One region of the Chromobacterium sp. CCUG 76385 genome, then DNA from elsewhere that is predicted to be linked to it. Evidence: riboswitches for the same ligand, from Rfam matches in the RefSeq annotation. Region 1 holds a riboswitch; the other holds the start of a gene.
What was found. A riboswitch is a leader RNA that binds a small molecule or an ion and turns the genes downstream of it on or off. The one in region 1 is predicted to bind glycine.
Positions count from the first base shown of each region.

Region 2: another riboswitch for glycine. It lies ahead of QUG01_RS00835 (trimeric intracellular cation channel family protein); the one in region 1 lies ahead of gcvT (glycine cleavage system aminomethyltransferase GcvT).

Region 1 is NZ_JAUCGU010000002.1:21,803-28,264, reverse strand. It holds gene gcvP (aminomethyl-transferring glycine dehydrogenase) at 1-2,369, opposite strand, end outside; gene gcvH (glycine cleavage system protein GcvH) at 2,552-2,938, opposite strand; gene gcvT (glycine cleavage system aminomethyltransferase GcvT) at 3,004-4,092, opposite strand; glycine riboswitch at 4,134-4,232, opposite strand; glycine riboswitch at 4,247-4,339, opposite strand; gene QUG01_RS01935 (amino acid permease) at 4,515-5,798, opposite strand; gene gluQRS (tRNA glutamyl-Q(34) synthetase GluQRS) at 6,119-6,462, opposite strand, start outside.
Region 2 is NZ_JAUCGU010000001.1:179,108-185,569, reverse strand. It holds gene QUG01_RS00850 (LysR substrate-binding domain-containing protein) at 1-45, shown strand, start outside; gene QUG01_RS00845 (GNAT family N-acetyltransferase) at 90-635, shown strand; gene QUG01_RS00840 (DUF3141 domain-containing protein) at 768-3,206, shown strand; glycine riboswitch at 3,405-3,491, shown strand; glycine riboswitch at 3,496-3,593, shown strand; gene QUG01_RS00835 (trimeric intracellular cation channel family protein) at 3,730-4,344, shown strand; gene modA (molybdate ABC transporter substrate-binding protein) at 4,447-5,190, opposite strand; gene QUG01_RS00825 (LysR family transcriptional regulator) at 5,277-6,176, opposite strand; gene QUG01_RS00820 (M20 aminoacylase family protein) at 6,276-6,462, shown strand, end outside.

The DNA.
Region 1 (6,462 bases):
TGCTCGGCCAGGCGGGTGGCCAGGTAGTTGGCCGACAGCAAGGCGTTTTCCGTCGCCTGCTTCATGCCTTCCGCGCCCATCATGGCGATGTACATATACGAGATCGGCAGGATGGAAGCCGAGCCGAACGGCGCGGCGGAGACTGCGGTCTGGCCCTCCTCCGCGCCCGGCACCGAAGCCACCACGTGGTTGGCCATAAACGGCGCCAAGTGCGCCTTCAAGCCGATCGGGCCCATGCCCGGCCCGCCGCCGCCGTGCGGGATGCAGAAGGTCTTGTGCAGGTTCATATGCGACACGTCGGCGCCGATGTCGGCCGGACGGGTCAGACCCACCTGGGCGTTCAGGTTGGCGCCGTCCATATACACTTGGCCGCCGTGGGCATGCACCACCTCGCAAATCTCGCGGATGGCCTGCTCGAACACGCCGTGGGTGGACGGATAGGTGATCATCAGCGCGGCCAGGTTGGCGGCGTGCTGTTCGGCCTTGGCCTTCAGGTCGGCCACGTCGACGTTGCCGGCCTCGTCGCACTTCACCACCACCACCTGCATATTCATCATCTGCGCGGTGGCCGGGTTGGTGCCATGCGCCGATTGCGGGATCAGGCAGATATTGCGATGGCCTTCGCCGCGCGACTCATGGTAGCGGCTGATGGCCAACAGGCCGGCGTACTCGCCCTGGGCGCCGGAGTTAGGCTGCATGGAGATGGCGTCGAAGCCGGTGATCGCCTTCAACTGCCGCTGCAAACCCTCGATCAGTTCCAGATAGCCCACGGTCTGCTCGCGCGGCGCGAACGGATGCATATTGGCGAATTCCGGCCAGGTGATCGGGATCATCTCGCTGGTGGCGTTCAGCTTCATGGTGCAGCTGCCCAGCGAGATCATCGAATGATTCATCGCCAGGTCGCGGTTTTCCAGCTTCTTCATATAGCGCAGCATCTCGTGCTCGCTATGGTGGGTGTTGAACACCGGGTGGGTCAGGATGGCCGACTCGCGTTTCAGCGCGGCCGGGATGGCCTCTTTGGCCACGGCGTCCAGCGCGGCGATGTCGGCCGGCTTGCCGGTGAACAGCTCGATCAGCTTGGCGAGGTCCGCCTCGGTGGCGGCTTCGTGGAAAGCCACGCCCAGCACGGTCTTGCCGACGCGGCGCAGGTTGTAGCCGGCGGCCAGCGCGGCGGCGTAGATGGCGTCAGCTTTAGGGGCGTCCACCTGCACCGTGTCGAAGAAGCGGTCGAACGCCAGCTTGCCGCCGGCGGCTTGCACCGCGTGGGCGAAGATGGCGGCCAGGCGATGGATGCGGGCGGCGATGCGCTTGACGCCTTCCGGGCCGTGATAGACGGCATACAGGCCGGCGATATTGGCCAGCAGCACCTGGCTGGTGCAGATGTTGGAGTTCGCCTTCTCGCGGCGGATGTGCTGCTCGCGGGTTTGCAGCGCCATGCGCAGCGCGGTCTTACCCTTGGCGTCGATGGACACGCCGATGATGCGGCCCGGCGCGGAACGCTTCATCTCGTCCTTGAAGGCGAAATAAGCGGCATGCGGGCCGCCGAAGCCCATCGGCACGCCGAAGCGCTGGGTATTGCCCAGCGCGATGTCGGCGCCCATTTCGCCCGGAGATTTCAAGGCCACCAGCGCCATCACGTCGGCGGCGACGGCGACGATGCCGCCCTTGGCCTTGACGGCGGCGATATGCGGGGTCAGATCGATCAGATCGCCGGCCTCGCCCGGATACTGGAACAGCGCGCCGAAGTAGTCGCCGTTGCCGGCCTCTTCCGGATGGCCTTGCACCAGCTCGAAGCCGAAGTATTTGGCGCGCGTCTTCATCACGTCCAGCGTCTGCGGCAGCACGCGGCTGTCGACGAAGAAGCTGACGGACTTGGACTTGGACACGCGCTTGGCCATCGCCATCGCCTCGGCGGCGGCCGTAGCTTCGTCCAGCAGCGACGCATTGGCCATTTCCAGGCCGGTCAGGTCGATCACCATCTGCTGGAAGTTCAGCAGCGCCTCCAGACGGCCCTGGGCGATCTCGGCCTGGTACGGCGTGTACGCCGTGTACCAGCCCGGATTTTCCAGCACATTGCGCAGGATGACGGTGGGCGTCAGCACCGGGTGGTAGCCGAGGCCGATGAAAGATTTGTTGACCACGTTCTTGCTGGCAACTGCCTTCAAGGCGGCCAGCGCTTCGGCTTCCGGCTGCGGCGCCGGCAGGTCCAGGCGGCGGTTCAGGCGGATGTCGGCCGGCAGAGTCTGGTCGACCAGGGCATCGATGGACGGCGCGCCGATGGCGGCCAGCATCTCGGCGCGCTCGGCGTCATTGGGGCCGATATGGCGGGAGAGGAATTCGTGACGATTGAAGAGTTCGGCAAGAGACATAACAAAACCTTTCTTTTGCCACGAAAACCACGAAAGGACACGAACGGCATGACGCGAAGCCGAAAAGCCGCTCACTCTGAGAGAAGCCGAAATAGGCTTCCTGTTATCTTTCGTGTCTTTTCGTGGTTTTCGTGGCTAAAAAACAAACGCCCCTGTGTCTTGCGACTCAGGGGCGTATCACATCAAGCGCCGATTTCCTTGGCGTAGGCGGCGGCGTCCATCAGGCCGTCCAGGTCGGACGCATTGGCCGGCTTGATCTTGAAGAACCAGCCGTCGCCGTACGGATCGTTATTAGCCAGATCCGGCGCGCCTTCCAGCTCGCCATTCACTTCCAGCACTTCGCCGGCGATCGGACAGTAGACGTCGGAAGCCGCCTTGACCGATTCCACCGCGCCAGCCTGCTCTTCCTTGGCCAGTACGCTGCCGATCTTGGGCAGCTCGACGAAGACGATGTCGCCCAACAGTTCCTGCGCGTGGGCGGTGATGCCCACGGTCACGGAGCCATCGGCCTCCAGGCGCAGCCATTCGTGGCTCTCGACGTATTTGAGTTCGGCGGGGATATTGCTCATCTTGAAGTTCTCCAGCTTAAGATCGGATCAATGGTGACGGCAGTCGTCGCAAGGACGCTGCCCGATTATTCGAATACTTTCTTGCCATTGCGCACGAAGGGCATCTTGACCACGCGCACATCGGTCAGCGTGCCGCGCAGATCCACTTGGGCGGCAGCACCGGTGGCGGCCGGCACGCGGGCGATGGCGATGGAGTGCTTCAGCGTCGGCGAGAAAGTGCCGCTGGTGATCACGCCTTCGCCCACCCCTTCCACCAGGACCTTCTGGCCTTCGCGCAGCACGCCGCGGCCTTCCAGCACCAGGCCCACCTGCTTCATTTTCACGCCAGCGGCCTTTTGCGCTTCCAGCGCCTCGCGGCCATTGAATTTACGCTCGGCCGGCTCCCAGGCAATGGTCCACCCCATGCCGGCCTCCAGCGGCGACACGGTTTCGTCCATGTCGTGGCCGTACAAATTCATGCCGGCTTCCAGACGCAGCGTGTCGCGCGCACCGAGGCCGATGGGCGCGACGCCGACGGCTAGCAATTGTTCGAAGAAGGAAACGGCTTCCGCGGCGGGAATCATGATTTCCAGGCCATCCTCGCCGGTATAGCCGGTGCGGGCGTAGAACCATTCGCCCTGCGGCAAGCCCTGGAACACTTTCAGCGCGCGGATGGCCTCGGCCAGCTCCGGCTTGATGGCGCAGACTTTTTCAATGGCTTGGGGGCCTTGCACCGCCAGCATCGCCAGGTCGCGGCGCACCTTCAGCGCCACGTCGAAACCGGCCTTCTGGCTTTCCATCCAGGCCAGGTCTTTTTCGGTGGTGCCGGCATTGACCACCATGCGGTAGCCATAGGAAGTGAGATAGACGATCAGGTCGTCGACGACGGTGCCCTGCGGCGTCAGCATGCCGGAATACAAGGCTTTGCCCTCGAAGCCGAGCTTGGCCACGTCGTTGGCGATCAGTTTTTGCAGCCAGGCCTTGGCGTCGGAACCGGTGATGTCGATCACCGTCATGTGGGAAACGTCGAACATGCCGGCATCGGTGCGGACGATTTCGTGCTCTTTCAGCTGGGAACCGTAATGGATGGGCATTTCCCAACCGGCGAAATCGACCATCTTGGCGCCGGCGGCAATGTGGGCTTCAAACAGCGGGGTACGTTTCGGGGCCGTCATGGCGCGGTTCCTTCGAGAAAAGTGTGGATAGCCTCTATCAACCACACCCCTCTGTCCCTGCACCTGAGATTTTCCGGCCGGATAAGCCGTTAGCCCCTTCGGTGGACGCCGCGCGGGCGCCGCTCTCCAGATTGCGCAAGCCGGCGGCCGCCGGCTCGATGATACAGTCCTTTTGCCTGAGCGATTAGCGGGTGCGCTTGCGCCTTCGGCGGCGGCCGCGGGTGCCGCTCTCTCCTGTATGACTCGCCGATTATGGTGGGCATCTCCCCGCCTTGGCAAGCCGAGTTTATTTCGATGTCAAACAGTCTGAATAAATGTTTCTCAAAGAAAATAAGCGCACATATTTATCAATAAAAACCATTCGGAAACGAAAAAAGCGCAGGCTTTCGCGCTGCGCTTTGACATGCCCCCGCCTCCGCCGCTCAATCGGCGGCGTGGCGCTCTTTCAACTGCCAGACATAAATCGGCAGGCCGAGCAGCAGCAACAGCATGCCCCACATCACGATCTCCGCGCCGGAGCCGTAAAGCGCCCACAAGGAATACACAAAACCGATGCCGGCGAAGAAGCCCGGCGCCACGTAATCGCGCGGCGCAAACGCCTTGCCGCGCATCAGCATGATGGCAATCAGCGCCATCGAGCAGAACGCGTACGGCAACAAGGTGGTGGCCGTGGCCAGCAGGATGATGAACTCGAAAATCTTCACTCCGCTGTCGCCGCCAGCGTATTTCATCGCCATCAGGATGGTGACCAAGGCGCTGGACAGCACCAGGCCAAAGATCGGCACGCCTGCCGCATTGCGTTGATTGAAGCGGCTGGGAAACAGCTTGTCCTTGGCTGCAGCAGCCGGCACGTGCGCCTGCATCAGGCTCCAGCCGTTGAGGGCGCCGAAGCAGGACACCACGGCGCCGAAACCGACCAGCCAGTAACCCCAATCCCCCCACATCAACCGGGCCGCATCGGCAAACGGCACCTGAGACGCCGCCAGCACATCGGAAGGCATCAAGCCCATCAGCGATATCGTCGACAGAATGTACAGCACAGTAGCCAGCAAGGTGCCGATGACGGTGGCCCGCGGAATGGTCTTCTCTGGCTGATCGACATCGCCAGCCGGCACCGAGGCCGACTCCAGGCCGAGGAAGGCCCAAAGCGTCAGCGCCATGGTCGCGGACAGCGAAGACAACAAGGGCTTATGGTGAGGATTGAACGCCAGATTGTCGGTATTCAGATGGAAAAAACCGACGAAGGTCACCGCCGCCAGCGGCAGCAGCTTGAGCAGGGTCGTCACCACCGCCACCACGCCCGAACTGTGCGCGCCGCGACTGTTAATCCAGGTAACGATCCAGATCAGACTGATGGCGAAAACGCCAGCCAGCAGTTCGCTATGGCCGAGAACCGGAAAGAACACCTGCATATAACTGGTGGCCGCCACCGCCAGCGCGGCATTGCCTGCCCATAAGGCGATCCAGTATCCCCAGGCAATCCAGAACCCGGCAAAATCGCCAAAGCCGGCATGAATATAAGCATATGGCCCGCCTTCGCGCGGCAGGATGGCCGACAGGCGGGCGAACACCAGCGCCAGGCAGATGGCGCCGCCAGCCGTGATCAGCCAGCCAAGCAAGGAAATGCCGCCAAACGGCGCCAGCGAGGCGGGCAGCAGGAACACGCCGGAACCTATCATATTGCCCACCACCAGGGCGGTGCACATCCAGACTCCGAGCGAGCCTTTTTTGGGGGAAGAACTGTTTTCGCTCAAACCTGATTCTCCATCGCGAACGAAAGCATGGCGCGCCGCCGGTCCGCAACGGGCGTCGTGCATGCGTGAAACAGGCGGACTCACGGCCGACCGCCACGCGTCATGACTTCAACATAGACGAAGTCAGAATCTCAGGCGGTGGGGGAAATGGCGTCGCGCCGAAAAAAAGGGCGCATTAGAACACAGATTTGATGCAAAAACATGTCGCATTACCGATTTTTTTCACAGAAACCGGCATACAGCGCAAGTCATGCCAAACCGACGCAAGCAAGTCAGCCGGCACTCAAACGCAAGGGGCCGCGCGGCACGCTAGCCAGCGACCAACTGGCCAAGGCCCAGCGCCACAGCTCCGCCAGATCGCCGCACTCGGCCGGCGGCGCATGCCCCAGCAGCGTCAATGCCGCTCGCAGCTGCCGCGCGGCATCGACGCCGGAAATCGCCGGCGCCAGCGTCTGCTTGGACAATTTCTCGCCGGCCTCGTTGGTCAATACCGGCAAGTGGCAGTAGGTGGGCGCGGGCAAGCCCAGCGCGGCGTATACCGCCAATTGACGCGGCGTGGACACCAATAGATCGGCGCCGCGCACGATATCATTGACGCCCTGCTCGGCATCATCCA
Region 2 (6,462 bases), on a different contig from region 1:
GAAATGGCAGGCGATTGGGGACGGCCCCATCTTCACCAGGCATGACATTTGCTTTTAACAATGGCGTCACCCCTCGAAAAAACCTTCCCATGTTCACGCTGCGCCCCTTAACCGAAACCGATTCGATAGAACAATTGACCGATCTGCTGCACCGCGCCTACGCCCAATTGGCCGCGATGGGGCTGCGCTACACAGCGGTGGATCAAAGCGCGGACGTAACCCGCCGCCGCATCCAGGGAGGCCACTGCCTGCTGGCCTGGCACCAAAACCAGCTGGCCGGCACCGTCACGGTGCATCGCGCGCGGCTCGCATCCCCTTGCCTGCAATTCCGAGCAACCGACGGCGCGGTGCTGGCGCAACTGGCCGTCGCGCCGGAATGGCAGGGCCACGGCCTGGGCGAGCAACTTTTGGAAGCGGCGGAAAACTGGGCGCGCGCCCAGGGCTGCGCCGCCATCAGGTTGGACACCGCGCGCGACGCTATCCACCTCGTCAGCCGCTACCAGCGCCGCGGCTACCGCGTGGAAGCCCCGCTGCAATGGCCGGACAAAGCCTATCGCAGCGTGGTGATGGTCAAATCGCTGGAAACTCTGCCGCCGTCTGCCACTCGAAACGATAGTTGCAGTGCAACAAGCTGATGGCTGCGCGCCACACATCGGCTCAAGACCATTCGCATTTATTGCATTGCAGCAGATAACGAGTACAGTGGCAGCCAAGGCCGTTGCCTTGGCCGCACACCGTTTTCACTCATCAAAACGCAAGGGGTTGCAATGTGGTCAACTACTGCAGTTCGAGACGGGAAAATCCCGTTTGCCCAACCGTTGTTTGATTACTGGCTGGACGCCTGCCAGCGCGGCGTTCTGTACTGGGACACGCTGTATCAGCGCGGCGCCACCTATCTGGAACACTGTGAAAGCGGCAAGCCGCCGGTGCTGGTGTTCGACTACACCATCATCATGGACGCGCGCGAGCTGCCCGATCCGGCCAACTACGCGCTGGCGGCGATCAAGCCGCCGGAGGGCAGCCCGGCCACCGATCCGGCCAAGCGCCCCTTCGTGGTCATCGACCCGCGCGCCGGCCACGGCCCCGGCATTGGCGGCTTCAAGATGGACAGCGAAATCGGCATCGCGCTGCAGCAGGGACATCCCTGCTACTTCGTAATGTTCTTCCCTCAGCCCGTGCCGGGCCAGACCATAGAAAGCGTGGCCAAGGCCGAAGGCCATTTCCTCAAGCGCGTCAACGAACTGCACCCGGACAGCGACGGCAAGCCCTTCGTCATCGGCAACTGCCAGGGCGGCTGGGCGCTGGCCATGTTGGCTTCGGTGGCGCCGGACCTGGTCGGCCCGATCCTGCTGGCCGGCTCGCCGCTGTCCTACTGGGCCGGCGTGCGCGGTAAGAACCCCATGCGTTACGCCGGCGGCCTGAACGGCGGCACCTGGAGCGCCTCGCTGGCCGGCGACCTGGGCAACGGCCATTTCGACGGCGCCCATCTGGTGGAAAACTTCGAGAAGCTGGACCCGGCCAACACCCTTTGGAAGAAGTCGTACAATCTGTATTCCAAGGTGGACACCGAGCCGCAACGCTATCTCGATTTCGAACGCTGGTGGGGCGGCCACTATCTGCTGAACAAGGTGGAGATGGAGTGGATCACCCAGAAGCTGTTCGTCGGCAACGATTTGGTCCACGGCAAGATCACCAGCCATGACGGCACGATGCGCGTGGACATGCGCAACATCCGCTCGCCCATCATGGTGTTCGCCTCCTGGGGCGATAACATCACCCCGCCGCAGCAGGCGCTGAACTGGATCGCCGACCTGTACGACAGCGTCGAGGACATCCGCAACAACGAGCAGACCATCGTCTACTGCCTGCACAACAAAGTGGGCCACCTGGGCATCTTTGTGTCATCCGGCGTGGCCAACAAGGAGCACAGCGAGTTCGCCAGCGCGCTGGACCTGATAGACGTGTTGGTGCCGGGATTGTACGAGGCCGTCATCGAAGACATCGCGCCGGACTCTCCGGGCCAGGAATACATCGAAGGCCGCTACATCATCCGCTTCGAAGCCCGCGATGTATCCGACATCCTGGCGCTGGATGACGGCCGCGAAGACGAACAGGCTTTCGAAGTAGTGAAACGCGTCTCCGAAATCAACCAGGGCGTGTACGACCGCTATCTGTCCCCCGTGGTGCGCGCCTTCAGCAACGAGGCCAGCGCCCGCCTGCTGCGCGAGCTGCATCCCGCCCGCTTCGAGCGCACGCTGATCTCGCCGAAGAACCCCTGGCTGTGGTGGCTGCCCGGACTCGCCGCCAAGGTGCGCGAACAACGGCGCCCGGTTTCCACGGACAATCCGCTGTGGCAGTGGCAGGAACGGATGTCTGACTTCATCGTCCAGTCGCTGGATCATTACCGCGACCTGCGCGACGCCGCCCAGGAACAACTATTCCGCGGGATTTACGAATCGCCGCAACTGGCCACGCTGGTCGGCGTGCAGCCCGCCGGCGAGGAGCGCAAGCAGGCGCTCACCTGGGAAAGCCGCGAGCTGGCGCGCCTGAAGCGCGAGGCGCTGGACCCGAGCTTCGAGCAAGGCACGCTGGCTGATGGCTTCATCCGGCTGCTGGTCTATGTCGGCATCGGCATGGGCGTCATCGATGAACGGCCATTCAACGCCATCCGCCGCACCATGCGCGGCGTGCAGCGCGAATATCCGCTGACGCTGATGCAGCTGAAGGATACCGTACGCAAACAGGTCGCCCTGGTGCGCGCCGATCACCAGCGCGCGCTGAACGGCCTGAGCACGCTGCTGCCCGACCAGCACATCCGCCACCAGGCCTGGATGCTGGTGCGCGACCTGCTGCTGGTGAATCGCCATGACATTCCGCCGGAGCAACAACAACGGCTGGAGCAGGCGGCCAATGTGCTTGGGCTGTCCGAACAAGACCGCAAGGCCATTCTGGACAAGGCCGTGATTCAGTCGGCCGCCCCTCGCGCGACGGAAACGGTTGCAGTCAAGCCGGCTCCGGCCCAACCCATCGTCCCGGCGGCCAAGGCTGAAATCCAGCCGGCGCCGGCCAAGACCGCCGCCACGCGCAAACCGGCGACCAAGCCTGCGCCAGCCCGCAAGCCCGCAGTCAAGGCCAACGGCCAAGCGCCTGCCGCAGCCAAAACCGTCAAGCCGGCTGCCGCCGCCAAGCAGCAGAAGGACTCCTGACGCGCCACGCCGGAGCGCCGACAGGCGCTCCGGTTTTATCGCCAACACACCTCAAACCCTTTCGCGGCTTGGTTAGCGTCGCTTCGTACTGATTTCCCATCCCCTCCCCGCCATCCCTCCGCCGCAATTGCTCCATGCAGAAAAATGATCATCAATAGGTTCTGAATATTGACTATTCAAACAGCAATAGCTAATATTTGACGCGCTGCGGGAGAGAGGGGCGCCGCCCCCGCCGAAGACGCAAACTCCCATAATCGCTCAGGCAAGCAGTACCGCAGTGCACCATTGATTCAAGCCGATTGGAGAGAGGCCGCCGCGAGCGGTCCACCGAAGGGGCAAGTGGCCGCCGGCCATGCAACTCTCAGGTAAAAGGACAAGGGGAGAGGCTGTTCCGCAACCCGGAATCCACCCAGGAGACTGCCTTGTCCGCACCTGCCATCGGCCGCGCGCTTTTGCCCGCGCCAGTAGACATTCTTTTCCCTTTTTCATGCCCATCCGCCGCCGTCGCGCGCGGGAGCTTGCCATGCTGAGCCTGATCTATCTGATCGCCATCACCGCGGAAGCGATGACCGGCGCGCTGGCTGCGGGCCGCCGCCACATGGACATCTTCGGCGTCACCGTCATCGCCTTCCTCACCGCGCTGGGCGGCGGCACCGTGCGCGACATCGTGCTCGGCCGCTACCCGATAGGCTGGACGCAACACCCGGAGTACGTATTGCTGGTGGTGGCCGGCGGCATCGCGGCCGTGCTGGCCGCGCGCTTCATGCGCCATCTGAACCGGCTATTCCTGGTGCTGGACGCGCTGGGCCTGGTGGCGTTCACCATCATCGGCTGCGATGTCGCGTTAGGCATGCGCTATCACCCGGTCATCGTGGTCATGGCAGGCATGATCACCGGCATCGCCGGCGGCATTCTGCGCGATGTCCTGTGCAATCGCGTGCCCATCGTGTTCCGCCGCGAGCTGTACGCCAGCGTGTCGCTCTTGGTGGCCATCCTCTACCTGGGATTGAACGCGCTGGAGGTTCCGCACGACTGGAACATCGCCGCCAGCTTCGCCTTCGGCCTGGCGCTGCGCATGACCGCGCTGTGGCGCGAGTGGCAGCTGCCGGTTTTCGCCTACCGCCACGATCATCACTGACACCCCCACCCCGCTTAGGCGGGGTGGTTTGCGTCACGCATAGCAAGCCATGGCGTGACGCGGACATCGATGCGCGCCGCCCCATGGCGCATGATTCGCGTCTCAAGGTTTGGCATAGCCATACGCGCGCCAGATTTTCTGCGATTCGGGACTGAAAAGGTAATCGAACAATTGCCGGGCTTGCGGATGGCCTGCCGCCGGCGTCAGCAGCGCCACCGTCTGCCGGATAGTCGGGTAACTATCCGGCGGAATCTCTACCCAATGCCCCTTGCCCAAACGTGAGCGCTCCAGCACCTGAGACTTGGAAACGAAACCGCCCGCCACCCTGCCGGACGCCACCATTTCGGCGGCATGGGCCACATCCGGCGCCCTGACAAAACGCGGGCGCAGGCGTTCCGCTAGTTGGTAATGATTCAAGCTGTATAAAACCATCTGGCCATAAATGCTGGACTCGGGATCCGGCAGCGCGATCTTGCCTCTGCCTTGGCGCAGCCACTCCAGCCAGCCGCTCTCATGAAAATCCGCCGCCAGCGACCATAGCACCAGGGAACCCAAACCAAAGATGCGCGGCTCTTCCAGACAGCGCCCCTGCGCCTGCAGCTTATGGGTGTATTCTTCGCTGGACGAGATGTAGATTTCGTACGCGGCGCCATTGGCAATCTGCGAGGCCAGCGCCACCGCGGGACCATAAGCCACCTTTACCGTTACGCCAGTCTTCGCCGTGAATTTTTTGACGATCTCATTCAGCGCCGGCTCAGTATTGCTGGCGGCGGCCACCGTGACCGGCGCGGCATGGGCGATTGCCCATGCGCAGGCCAGCAGGCACCCCGCCAATATCTTCGGCATGATGCGCTCCCTGAAACTTCACGATTCAGCATAGGGCATGCGATGCGAACAAAAAAAGACCCAAAGTCGGCATGGCCGAAACCGATTCAAACGGTTTGCGCCTCGCGAATGCGGGCGATGAACCATTCCGCGGCCCGGCTCAGCAGCGCGCCCTCCCGCACCAAGAGCAGCAGGCTCAGCCTCGGCGGCCGCTGCTTAAGCGGCAGCTCTACAAAACGCTGCGCCGTCAGCGTGGCCTGCAAGGCCTGATTGGACATCGGCACCACGGCATCCATCGTCATCAGCAGCCCACACAGTAAGACATTGGACGTGCAACAAGTCACTCGCTCCGGCGGCGCCAGTCCTTCGCGCGCAAACATGCCATGCACAAAGCTTTCGTACTGGCCGCTCTGATCGGTATGCAGCCACTCCGCCTGCCGCAACTCCGCCAACGCGGCGGCATGCCGCAACGGGCTTTCTGCGCGGACGGCAAAGCCGGATGGGGATTCGCACAGCCGCTCCACCCGCACGAATGGATCGTCCGGCGGCGTGGAGAAGGCGCCCAGCGCGAAATCCAGCTGCCCGCTGCGCAGGCCCTCAAGCAGTTGTTTCCCATCCTGCTCCAGGAAATCCACCCGCACCTGCGGCATGGCGCGCCGGAAGGCCGCGAACGACTGCGGCAAAATCTCGAAACCGGCCAGCGGGGTCAGGCCGATGCGCAGGCTGCTCTCGCGGCCGGAGCGCAGCCTATCCATTTCCTGCTGCGCCCGCTCCAGCTCCCGTATCACCAGACGCGCATGGCCGAGCAGCGTCTGTCCGGCATCGGTCAGCGTCACGCCCCAGGAGTTGCGCAGCAACAAGGGCACGCCTTGCTCCGCCTCCAATTCGCGCAGCGCCTTGGTGATGGCAGGCTGCGTGACGCACAGCGCGCGCGCGGCCGCATTGATGCTGCCGTGATCCGCCACGGCGACCAAGGCCCGCAGTTGATGTTGCTTGAGTGGACTCACGTGGATAACTCATGGTTATGGCTATCAATATTTGTGCTTATTCAGCGCAAATAGTTTTGCCTAGCATGGTTCGGCACCTTTCAACCAGGAGACCAAGCCATGGCAAACGATACTTTCATCCTCCCGGAAATCCTGAACAGCCTGGATGAGTTCATCCAGCTGCGCCGCCAAATACACGCTCATCCGGAGCTGGGGTTCGAGGAGCGGCAAACCAGCGAGCTGGTCGCCGCCAAGCTGCGCGAATGGGGCTATGAGGTGCAAACCGGCATCGGCAAGACCGGCGTGG